Regions from separate parts of the Pseudomonas sp. NPDC096917 genome, predicted to be linked through region 3. Evidence: riboswitches for the same ligand, from Rfam matches in the RefSeq annotation. Region 3 holds a riboswitch; each other region holds the start of a gene.
The links. A riboswitch is a leader RNA that binds a small molecule or an ion and turns the genes downstream of it on or off. The one in region 3 is predicted to bind cobalamin.
Positions count from the first base shown of each region.

Region 1: it holds a riboswitch for cobalamin, as region 3 does, so the genes downstream of both, cobW (cobalamin biosynthesis protein CobW) here and ACIQYF_RS10875 (CbtB domain-containing protein) in region 3, are expected to answer to the same signal.
Region 2: it holds a riboswitch for cobalamin, as region 3 does, so the genes downstream of both, cobO (cob(I)yrinic acid a,c-diamide adenosyltransferase) here and ACIQYF_RS10875 (CbtB domain-containing protein) in region 3, are expected to answer to the same signal.

Region 1 covers NZ_JBIWEO010000003.1:125,570-128,839, reverse strand. Annotated here, with positions in the region: gene efeO (iron uptake system protein EfeO) at 1-151, opposite strand, end outside; gene efeU (iron uptake transporter permease EfeU) at 160-1,002, opposite strand; cobalamin riboswitch at 1,177-1,376, shown strand; gene cobW (cobalamin biosynthesis protein CobW) at 1,470-2,540, shown strand; gene cobN (cobaltochelatase subunit CobN) at 2,544-3,270, shown strand, end outside.
Region 2 covers NZ_JBIWEO010000012.1:93,584-96,853, reverse strand. Annotated here, with positions in the region: gene ACIQYF_RS15725 (cobyrinate a,c-diamide synthase) at 1-1,085, opposite strand, end outside; gene cobO (cob(I)yrinic acid a,c-diamide adenosyltransferase) at 1,096-1,707, opposite strand; cobalamin riboswitch at 1,789-2,036, opposite strand; gene ACIQYF_RS15715 (PQQ-dependent sugar dehydrogenase) at 2,165-3,270, shown strand, end outside.
Region 3 covers NZ_JBIWEO010000007.1:247,233-250,502, reverse strand. Annotated here, with positions in the region: gene ACIQYF_RS10890 (histidine-type phosphatase) at 1-210, shown strand, start outside; gene ACIQYF_RS10885 (hypothetical protein) at 414-650, shown strand; gene ACIQYF_RS10880 (REP-associated tyrosine transposase) at 828-1,286, opposite strand; adenosylcobalamin (AdoCbl) riboswitch at 1,434-1,571, shown strand; gene ACIQYF_RS10875 (CbtB domain-containing protein) at 1,570-1,782, shown strand; gene ACIQYF_RS10870 (CbtA family protein) at 1,798-2,532, shown strand; gene ACIQYF_RS10865 (efflux transporter outer membrane subunit) at 2,609-3,270, opposite strand, start outside.

The sequences.
Region 1 (3,270 bases), on a different contig from region 3:
CCGTGATTTCATTGCTGTGCACCTTGCGTTTGGCCGTAGCCAGTTGCGAGGCGTAATAGAACAACCCGCCGGCCGCGATCATTACGATCACCGAACCGGCCACAGCCCAGCGCAGCGCGCGTGGGGGATTACCGCTTGCAGGGGTAGACATGCAGGACCTTATGAGTTCGTCACTGAAGTGGGTTGGATGGCGTTGGGCGGTGTTGGGGCGCGGAAGAACAGGGCCAGTGTCACCACCAGATAAATCACGTAGGCGCCGATCACACTCACAGTGGGGGCGTCCTGATAGCCGAACATCCCGGCCAGAATCGAACCCAGCGGGCCGTCCATCGGCAGCGTGGCGCTGATGTCGAAGACCACGTCTTGCAGGTGATTCCACAGCCCGGCTTCGTGCAGGGCTTGCACCGAGTTGGCCAAAATGCCAGCGGCAACCACCAGAATGAACAGGCCGGTCCAGCGGAAAAACAGCCCCAGGTTCAGACGCATGCTGCCGCTGTAAATAGCAAAGCCCACCAAGATCGCCAGAATCAACCCGAGCAGGGCGCCCAGAGGTGCGGCCGGGCCTTCACTTTGTTGAAACACCGCGAGCAGGAAAAACACAGTTTCCAGCCCTTCACGCGCCACGGCGAAAAACACCATGGCAATCAGGGCTGTGACCTGATGTTTGGAACCGGCAAGGGCGTGATCCAGTGAGGTGTGCAGAGCCTGCTTGATCGAGCGGGCGACCTTGCGCATCCAGAACACCATGGAGCTGAGAATGCCAACGGCGATCAGGCCGACGATGCCTTCGAACAGTTCCTGCTGCTTTTGCGGGAATTCGGCGCTCATCAGTTCCAGGCCGCCGCCGACCAGCAGCGACAGGGCGGCCGCGAGGAAAACCCCAATCCACACCGCAGGCATCCACTGGCCACGCCCGGTTTGCTTGAGGTAACTGGCAATGATGCCGACGATAAGCGCGGCCTCAATACCTTCGCGCAGCATGATCAGAAAGGGAACCAGCATGGGCAGAACACCGCGTTGCGAATGGGTAGTGCCAATTTGTAACATATTGATACGTATTGCCAAACAAGAATCGATTTCATTTGCTGAACAGTGGCTGAACGAAAAAGTGACGCCGGAGCCCCCGGTTCTGACGCCTGTACACAGCGCCAACATTGACCTGTTACAAAGCACTGCGTAGCCTTGTGCGCTCGAGGTTCTTCGCAGCGCGAAGCTAAGATGGGAACGCGGTATGCCGCGGCTGCCCCCGCAACTGTAAACGGTCAATTACCCTGCCACGCCACTGCTTGATACGCGGGAAGGCGCAGGGAATGGGGCTGCCTAGGGCAGACCCCCAGCCGTAAGCCAGGAGACCTGCCTCGTGTCAGATTCTTACTTCAACCGGGCGGGGTGATCCGGTGGCGAATGTTTGCCGCTCCTATGAGCCGGTCGTCGTCCCGTATGCCCGCCGCTTTGCCAAAGGGCATCCGATGAAAACACTGGCCAAAACCCCCGTCACTATCGTTACCGGCTTTCTCGGTTCGGGCAAAACCACCTTGCTTCGCCACATGCTGGACAACGCCCAGGGTCGGCGTATTGCAGTGATCGTCAACGAATTCGGCGAGTTGGGTATCGACGGTGAAATCCTCAAGCAATGCACCATCGGGTGCACTGAAGAAGAAGCCAACGGCCGCGTCTATGAACTGGCCAACGGCTGCCTGTGCTGCACCGTGCAGGAAGAGTTCTTCCCCGTGATGCGCGAACTGGTGGCCCGTCGCGGTGACATCGACCATATCCTGATTGAAACCTCGGGCCTGGCCCTGCCAAAGCCGCTGGTTCAAGCGTTCCAGTGGCCAGAAATTCGCAGCGCCTGCACCGTTGACGCGGTGATCACCGTGGTCGACAGCCCGGCCGTTGCACGTGGCACTTTTGCCGCCTTCCCGGAGCAGGTCGATGCCCAGCGCAAACTCGATCCGAACCTTGACCACGAGTCCCCGCTGCACGAACTGTTTGCCGACCAACTGGCCAGCGCTGACTTGGTGATCCTCAACAAAGCTGACCTGATCACCCCTGAAGACTTGGCCAAAGTCCGCGCCGAAGTGGCTGAAGAACTGCCACCGGCGGTGAAAATCATCGAAGCCAGCAGCGGTCGTCTGCCACTGGAGGTATTGCTGGGTCTGGGCGCCGGGTCCGAAGATCACATCGACAGCCGTCACAGCCACCACGACCATCACCACGATGGCGATGATGACCACGACGATCACGACCACGATGCCTTCGATTCCATCTCCATTGAACTGCCACAAGCAGAAGAGCGCGTGCTGCTGGACGCCCTGACGCAATTGGTGGTCAAGCACGACATCCTGCGGGTTAAAGGCTTTGCGGCGATTCCTGGCAAGCCGATGCGCTTGCTGATTCAGGGTGTGGGCACGCGTTTTGACAAGCACTTCGACCGCGCCTGGGGCGGTGATGAAGCGCGCACCACCAAACTGGTACTGATCGGCCAGGACCTGGACGCCGCACTGCTTGAGTCCTCCCTGCGTACAGCGTTGAGCGTTTAACCCATGCATCTGCTCAGGACCCAACCCGGTGGCTTTGTATCGGACGACAACATTGCCGACTTGGGCCAAACCCCCGCCGAGCTGGTGATCCTGTGCAGCGGTGATTCAAGCCTGGCACTGCTCGCGGACGCCGCCCAGCAGTTGCCTGAAGATTATCCAAGCCTGCGTCTGGCGAACCCTATGCAGGTGCAAAACCATGGCTCGGTCGATCTGTATGTCGACCAGGTGCTGCAACACGCCAAAGTGATTCTGCTGTCCTTGCACGGCGGGATTGGGTATTGGCGCTACGGCATTGAGCGCCTGATGCAACTGGCCGAGCGCGGCGTGACGCTGATTCTGGTGCCGGGCGATGACCGTCCCGACCCGGAGCTGAGTGCGTTGAGCACCGTGCCCGCCGAACAGGCTGAACGGCTGTGGCACTTTCTGCGTCAGGGCGGGCGGCATAATGCCGTGCAACTTTACCGCTGCCTGGCCAGCCAAAGCCTGGACCGCGATTACGCGTGGGATGAGCCGCAGGCTTTGCCACGCACCGCGATTTATCACCCGCAGCACGCAAGCCCCGAACTCAAGCACTGGCAAGCTGACTGGCGCGCCGGGCAACCGGTGGCGGCGCTGCTGTTCTATCGCTCGCACCTGCAAGCGGCCAATACCGCGTTTGTCGATGTGTTTTGCCAGCGATTGCAAGCGGCAGGGCTTAATCCTTTGCCCATTGCAGTGGCCAGCCTTAAAG
Region 2 (3,270 bases), on a different contig from region 3:
TGCAAAGCCAGAGCCGCCAAGCGTTTTTGCATGGTCGCCTCGCCCTTGAGCAGGCCGACCAACTCGGCGCGCTGACCGTCGACGTCGGTCAAGGCATCCAGCAGATAGAGCATGCCGCCACATTCGGCCAGCAAGGGCTTGCCTGCTTGATGGTGAGCACGGATTGCATCCAGCATCGACGTGTTGCGCGACAGCTCAAGGTGATGCAACTCGGGGTAGCCGCCCGGCAAATACAGACTGTCAGCGCCAGGCAGCTGCGTGTCGCGAATCGGCGAGAAAAACACCAGTTCGGCGCCCATGTCGCGCAACAGCGCCAGGCTCGCGCCATAGGTAAAGGCAAAGGCTTCATCGCGCGCCACAGCAATCCGCACCCCGGCCAGTAACGGCTCAACGGCAACAGGTTGCGGGGCTGCAAACTCCACCGCCGGTGGCAGCGCTACCTCGCAGGTGCTGGCCAGGGCGTTGGCCGCCGCATCGAGGCGCGCATCCAGGTCATTCAATTCGCTGGCTTGCACCAGACCTAAATGCCGGCTTGGCAGCTCAATCCCGGTCTCGCGGGACAATGCGCCGTACCAGCGCAAGCCTTCAGTCAGGCTGCCTTCGAGCAACTGCGCATGACGCACCGTACCGACCCGGTTAGCCAGCACCCCGGCAAACGGCAGGTCCGGCTGATAACGCGCCAGCCCCAAGGCCAACGCGCCGAAGGTCTGGGCCATGGCGGTGCCATCAATCACCCCCAACACCGGCACGCCGAAATGACGCGCCAGATCGGCGCTGGACGGCGTGCCGTCGAACAGCCCCATCACGCCTTCGATCAGAATCAGGTCCGCTTCACCGGCCGCTTCCCACAGCAAGCGACGGCTTTCATCGGCGCCAACCATCCACAAATCCACCTGATACACCGGCGCACCGCTGGCGCGCTCGAGGATCATGGGGTCGAGGAAATCCGGGCCACATTTGAATACCCGTACCTTGCGCCCTTGATTGCGATGCAATCGGGCCAAAGCGGCGGTGACGGTGGTCTTGCCCTGACCGGAAGCCGGCGCGGCGATCAGTACCGCCGGGCAATGACGCGACTCTCTCATGCTTGAACACTCACAATTCAATGCCTTTCTGGGCCTTGATCCCGGCCTGAAATGCATGCTTGATCACACCCATTTCAGTTACGGTATCGGCCAGATCAATCAGCTCAGGTTTAGCGCCACGCCCGGTGACCAGCACATGCTGCATCGGCGGACGGGCTTGCAGGTCGCTCAGCACTTGCTCGAGGTCGAGGTAGCCGTGTTTGAGTGCAATGTTCAGCTCATCCAGCACCACCAGCCCAATGGACGGATCACGCAGCATCTCGCGAGACACTTCCCACGCCGCCTCAGCTGCCACGATGTCACGCTGGCGGTCCTGAGTTTCCCAGGTAAAGCCTTCGCCCATCACGTGATAGCGCACTTGTTCAGGAAAGCGACGGAAAAACATCTCTTCGCCGGTGCTGTTACGGCCCTTGATGAACTGCACCACGCCGCATTGCAGGCCATGGCCCATGGCCCGGGCCAACATGCCAAAAGCCGAACTGCTTTTGCCTTTGCCATTGCCGGTCAACACCAGCAACAGGCCACACTCGTTAGGGGCACTGGCAATGCGCTCGTCCATCACTGCTTTTTTGCGCAACATGCGCGCCAGATGACGCTCGTCGCGTTCGGGGGATTCGTTCATGGCAGCTCTCCGTTGGGGCTGAATTAAGCAAACGGGAGGCGGGAGGATTCATTAAAAAACGACACACCTACGCCCGCCGCGAGGGTGCTGGATGGATCAGGCCGGTCTCCGGGCTCATGAGCGGGGCGTTTTTACACATAAAACGCAGCCTCACCACGCGCCTTCCCGTGCATTAAACACAGTGGCATCGGGCGTGATGTTGACTCATTTACCGTTGCGGGGGCAGCGCCGGGATCAAAGCGGTTGTGTGGTTAAACACGCTTTCACCGGCTTCCCTGTTTCACTCGGCCAACCTTGAGTTGCAGAGCACCTGAAACAAGCCGCGAAGGTTAGAGGGTTGGGGGTGGAGCGTCAATTAAAGGTGCGGGTCCGCTTGCCAAAGGATTACTGCGACCTGAACCTTCGCCAACTACGCTCCTCTATGACTAACACGACAAAAAAACTCATGGAGATCCACATGCTTAAACGCCAGCACGCTGTTGTCATCGTTTTAGCGGCAGGGTTGGCAGCCTGCGGCGAGAGTTCGACGCTGCAAGTCACCGACGGCACCGGCCCCTCACCCAAGCTGCCAGAGCCGAACAAGACGCTGATACCCACCGTTAACATCGCCCCGGCCATTGGCTGGCCAGCGGGCACCAAGCCGGTGGCAGCAGAAGGTTTGCAAGTGCAGGCGTTTGCAGATGGCCTTGACCATCCGCGCTGGCTGTATGTGCTACCCAATGGCGATGTACTGGTCGCCGAGACCAACGCGCCCCCCAAGCCCGATGACAGCAAAGGGATTCGTGGCTGGGTGATGGAAAAAGTCATGGGCCGGGCCGGGGCGGGTGTTCCGAGCGCGAACCGGATCACCCTGCTGCGCGACGCCAATCACGATGGCGTGGCTGAAACCCGTACGGTGTTTATCGACAACCTGAACTCACCATTTGGCATGACCCTGGTGGGCAACGACCTGTATGTAGCGGATGCAGACAAGCTGCTGCGCTTCCCTTATCAAACAGGTGAGAACTCGATCAGCGCGCCACCGACCAAAATTGTCGACCTGCCGGGCGGACCGATAAACCATCACTGGACCAAAAACGTCATCGCCAGCCCCGACGGCAAAAAGCTCTACGTGAGCGTGGGCTCCAACAGCAACGTTGGCGAAAACGGCCTGGACAACGAAGAAGGTCGCGCCGCGATCTGGGAGGTCGACCCCGCGACGGGTAGCCACCGTATTTTTGCCTCAGGGCTGCGCAACCCTAATGGCATGGACTGGGAGCCCAAGACCGGCAAACTGTGGACCGCAGTGAACGAACGCGACGAAATTGGCAGCGATCTGGTGCCCGACTACATCACCTCCGTGAAGGATGGCGGCTTTTACGGCTGGCCCTACAGCTATTACGGGCAACATGTCGATACGCGGGTCAGCCCGCAAAACCTCGATTTGGTCGCCAAAGCAATTGCGCCAGACTACGCAGTGGGCCCGCACACGGCCTCGCTGGGCCTCAGCTTTGCTAAAAACAGCCAGTTGCCGAACTTTACCGACGGGGCGTTCATTGGCCAGCACGGCTCATGGAACCGCAA
Region 3 (3,270 bases):
TTTTTGCGCATTGCCTTTGAAGCGCAGTCGATGGATCAGATTCGTAATCTGACCCCACTGAACGGCGGGCAAAAACCGCTCAAGCAAGACTTCGCCAGCAGCAAGGATTGCCGCAAAACCAGCGTCGGATTGCTGTGCCCGCTTAAAGAAGCCATGGCCACCGTCGACCACAACATCGACCCGACCGCGCTGACGCCGTACACCTGGTAGCACCCTGCTTGCCTCGCGATTTTTTAAAAGATCAAACGATCGCGAGGCAAGCTCGCTGCGACACGAAAGCGCGAGGGTGAGCGTGACGCAGGGGCTGTCGCCTATAGATACTGCGCCCTGACGTGAGATACATTGAAACGGCCTGTTACCAAAACAACAGCCCGTTCACTCACAGAGGGTGCCACTTGAATACAAATCAAAAAATGCGAACCTTCGATCTGATCCGCGAGGCGGTACTGCCTGAGTACCGCGACCGTGTAGACGACTACCTGAGCCTCTACGAGCAAGCGCTGCACAATGAGCACGCCCCGACCGATAACCTGCACGCCATGGCGCACCAGCTTCGGGGCTACTTGCGGGGCCTGAATACCACGCGTGTGCTGGGCATGGCGGATTGGGAAGAACTCGACCGCCGGGTGACCGAGTCCTGGCTGGAATAACCCGCCTTACTGAGCGTTACGACTGAAGATGCGGATCACTTCATCCAAGTGCTCGGCCATCGCCTGACGTCCATTTTGTGGGAGAGGGCTTGCTCGCGATGCAAACGACTCGGTCTATCTGAATGACCGAGTTGATGCCATCGCGAGCAAGCCCGCTCCCACAGGTTTTGCAATACGTCATAGCCATATGGCATCCCATAGAGGGTAATCCCCTACTCGCTTGACCAGCCCTGCGCGTATAGGGTTGGCGATGACATAACGTGCCAGATGCTTCAAATCTTCGTCATCACGTAAAGCGTGGTCATGGTAGCCCTGCTGCCATCGGCTGCCTGTTCGACCGGTTGCTTGGTTAATGGCCCGCGTACTCAACGATTTGGTGCGACACATCAATTCGTCAAGCGAACCGCTCTGAAGCACCACCAGCCAATGAAAGTGATCAGGCATCACGACCCATGCAAGCGAGTCGACAAGACCTTGTTCTTGTGCGCACCTCAGTTGTTCTACAACCCTCCTGCCGATATGCCAGTCCAAGAAAATGGGCTCGCGATTCAATGTATTGGCGGTTAACAGATAGAGACGGTTTTGCTCGCTGTAACGACCAAGGCGCAGACGATGAGAGGTAGGAAATACGTGCATAAACAGGCTCAATGGGTTGATAAGCCCAAAAACTAGTCACTGCCAAGAAGGCAGCAGCGGGAATCGTTTAACCGTATATTTCATAGCTCCCACAAAAACGTAATGGCGCGAGTTTTTCCTGAGACGCTAGCGTAGACTGCCCAGGTTATTTCAGTATGTTACGAAGGAAAGAAGTCGGTCAAAATCCGACGCGGTCGCGCCACTGTAGTCGGCTCCTTGCCGAAAGCCAGATCTTCCTTTGCCTTATGCACTCTTGCCGGGACGCGCAATCCCAGAGGTAATCATGGCTTACAACGCTTCAACTCAGACTGACATCTCCCTGCCTGCCATTCCCTTGGGCGATATTTTGCCTTGGGCGATCTTCGGCGGCCTGTTGCTGATGCTGGCGATTTATTTCGTCGGCGCCGAACAAGGCGCCACTGCCATTTTCAAGGGCATGTACGTTCACGAATTCGTACACGACGGCCGCCATCTGCTGGGCTTTCCCTGCCACTGATCCGAGGATTACTACATGACTGGTCGTTTACTCGTCAGGGGCATGCTTGTCGGTCTGATTGCTGGCCTGCTGGCTTTCGGTTTTGCCAAAGTGTTCGGGGAGCCCCAGATTGAGAGCGCTATCGCGTTCGAAGAACACATGTCTCACTCACACGGCGATGCCGAGCAAGGAGAACCCGAACTGGTCAGCCGCCAGGTGCAAAGCACCTTCGGCCTGTTGACCGGGGTGGTGGCGTACAGCGTGTCACTGGGCGGCATTTTTGCCCTGGTGTTTGCTTTCTCTCTGGGGCGCGTCGGCAATGTCGGCCCACGCGGCCTGTCTGCGCTGTTGGCGCTGACCGCCTTTGTGGTGGTGTTTCTGATCCCGGGTCTCGTTTATCCGGCCAATCCACCGTCAGTGGGCGATCCGAGCACCCTGGGCAAGCGCACCCAACTGTTCTTTCTGATGTTGCTGGTGTCGGTTGCCGCTGCGGTGATTGCAATCAGTGCAGGCCGCACGTTCATCGCCCGCTCGGGTCTGTGGAATGGCGCGATCAAAGGCGTGGCGCTGTATCTGGTGATTGTTGCAGTGGCCGGCTACCTGTTCCCGACCATCAGCGAAGTGCCGCAAAACTTCTCGGCAGTCTTGCTGTGGAAATTCCGCGTCGCAGCCCTGGGCATTCAAGGGGTGATGTGGACTGCTCTGGGGTTGATCTTCGGCGCAGTGGCTGAACACTTGCTGTTGCCGGCGGGCAAGGCTTACAAGGCCTGAGTCATTGAAATTCTGTAGTCGCTGACGAAGTACGAAGGCTGCGCAGCCGATCGCAGCCTTCGCTCCTCGACAGCGACTACAAGCCCCATCCTCCACCCAAACTTTGAATCAGCGCCACGCTGCCCTGGCTCAGTTGCGCCTGGGTATCGCGCAAGTTCTGCTCGGTCTGCAACAGGATTAATTGCTGAGTCAGGACGTTCTGCTGGCTGACGGTCCCGGCTTTCAACTGCGCCTCTTGGCTGCCAAACAGTTGCTGGTTGCGCGTATAGATCTGTTGGTAAGTGTCGGCCTGCACGTTCAGGTGATTGATCGCCGACAAGTTGTCTTCGACGTTCTGCAACGCTGACAGCACGGTGCCACGGTAATTGGCCGCGTCCTGGTCGTAGCTGGCCTGCGCCTGTTGCACCGCCGCCTCGCGGGCGCCGCCATCAAACAGGGTCGCCGCCAGCGCCGGGCCCAAGGTCCAGATGCGGTTGGGCACGCTGAACAGTCCACCCAATGCGCTAGCGCGATAACCGGCTTCGGCGGTCAAGTCCAGAGTCGGAAAGAACGCCGCTTCGGCCACGCCGATTTTGGCGTTAGCCGCCGCTGCGTTACGTTCCGCCGCCACCACGTCCGGCCGGCGCAGCAGCAGGTTGGACGGCAAGCTCAATGGCGGGCGCGGCACCACAAAGGTGTATTGGGCTTTGGGCTCGATGCTCAATTGTGCAGGCGCAACGCCTACCAGCACCGCTAAAG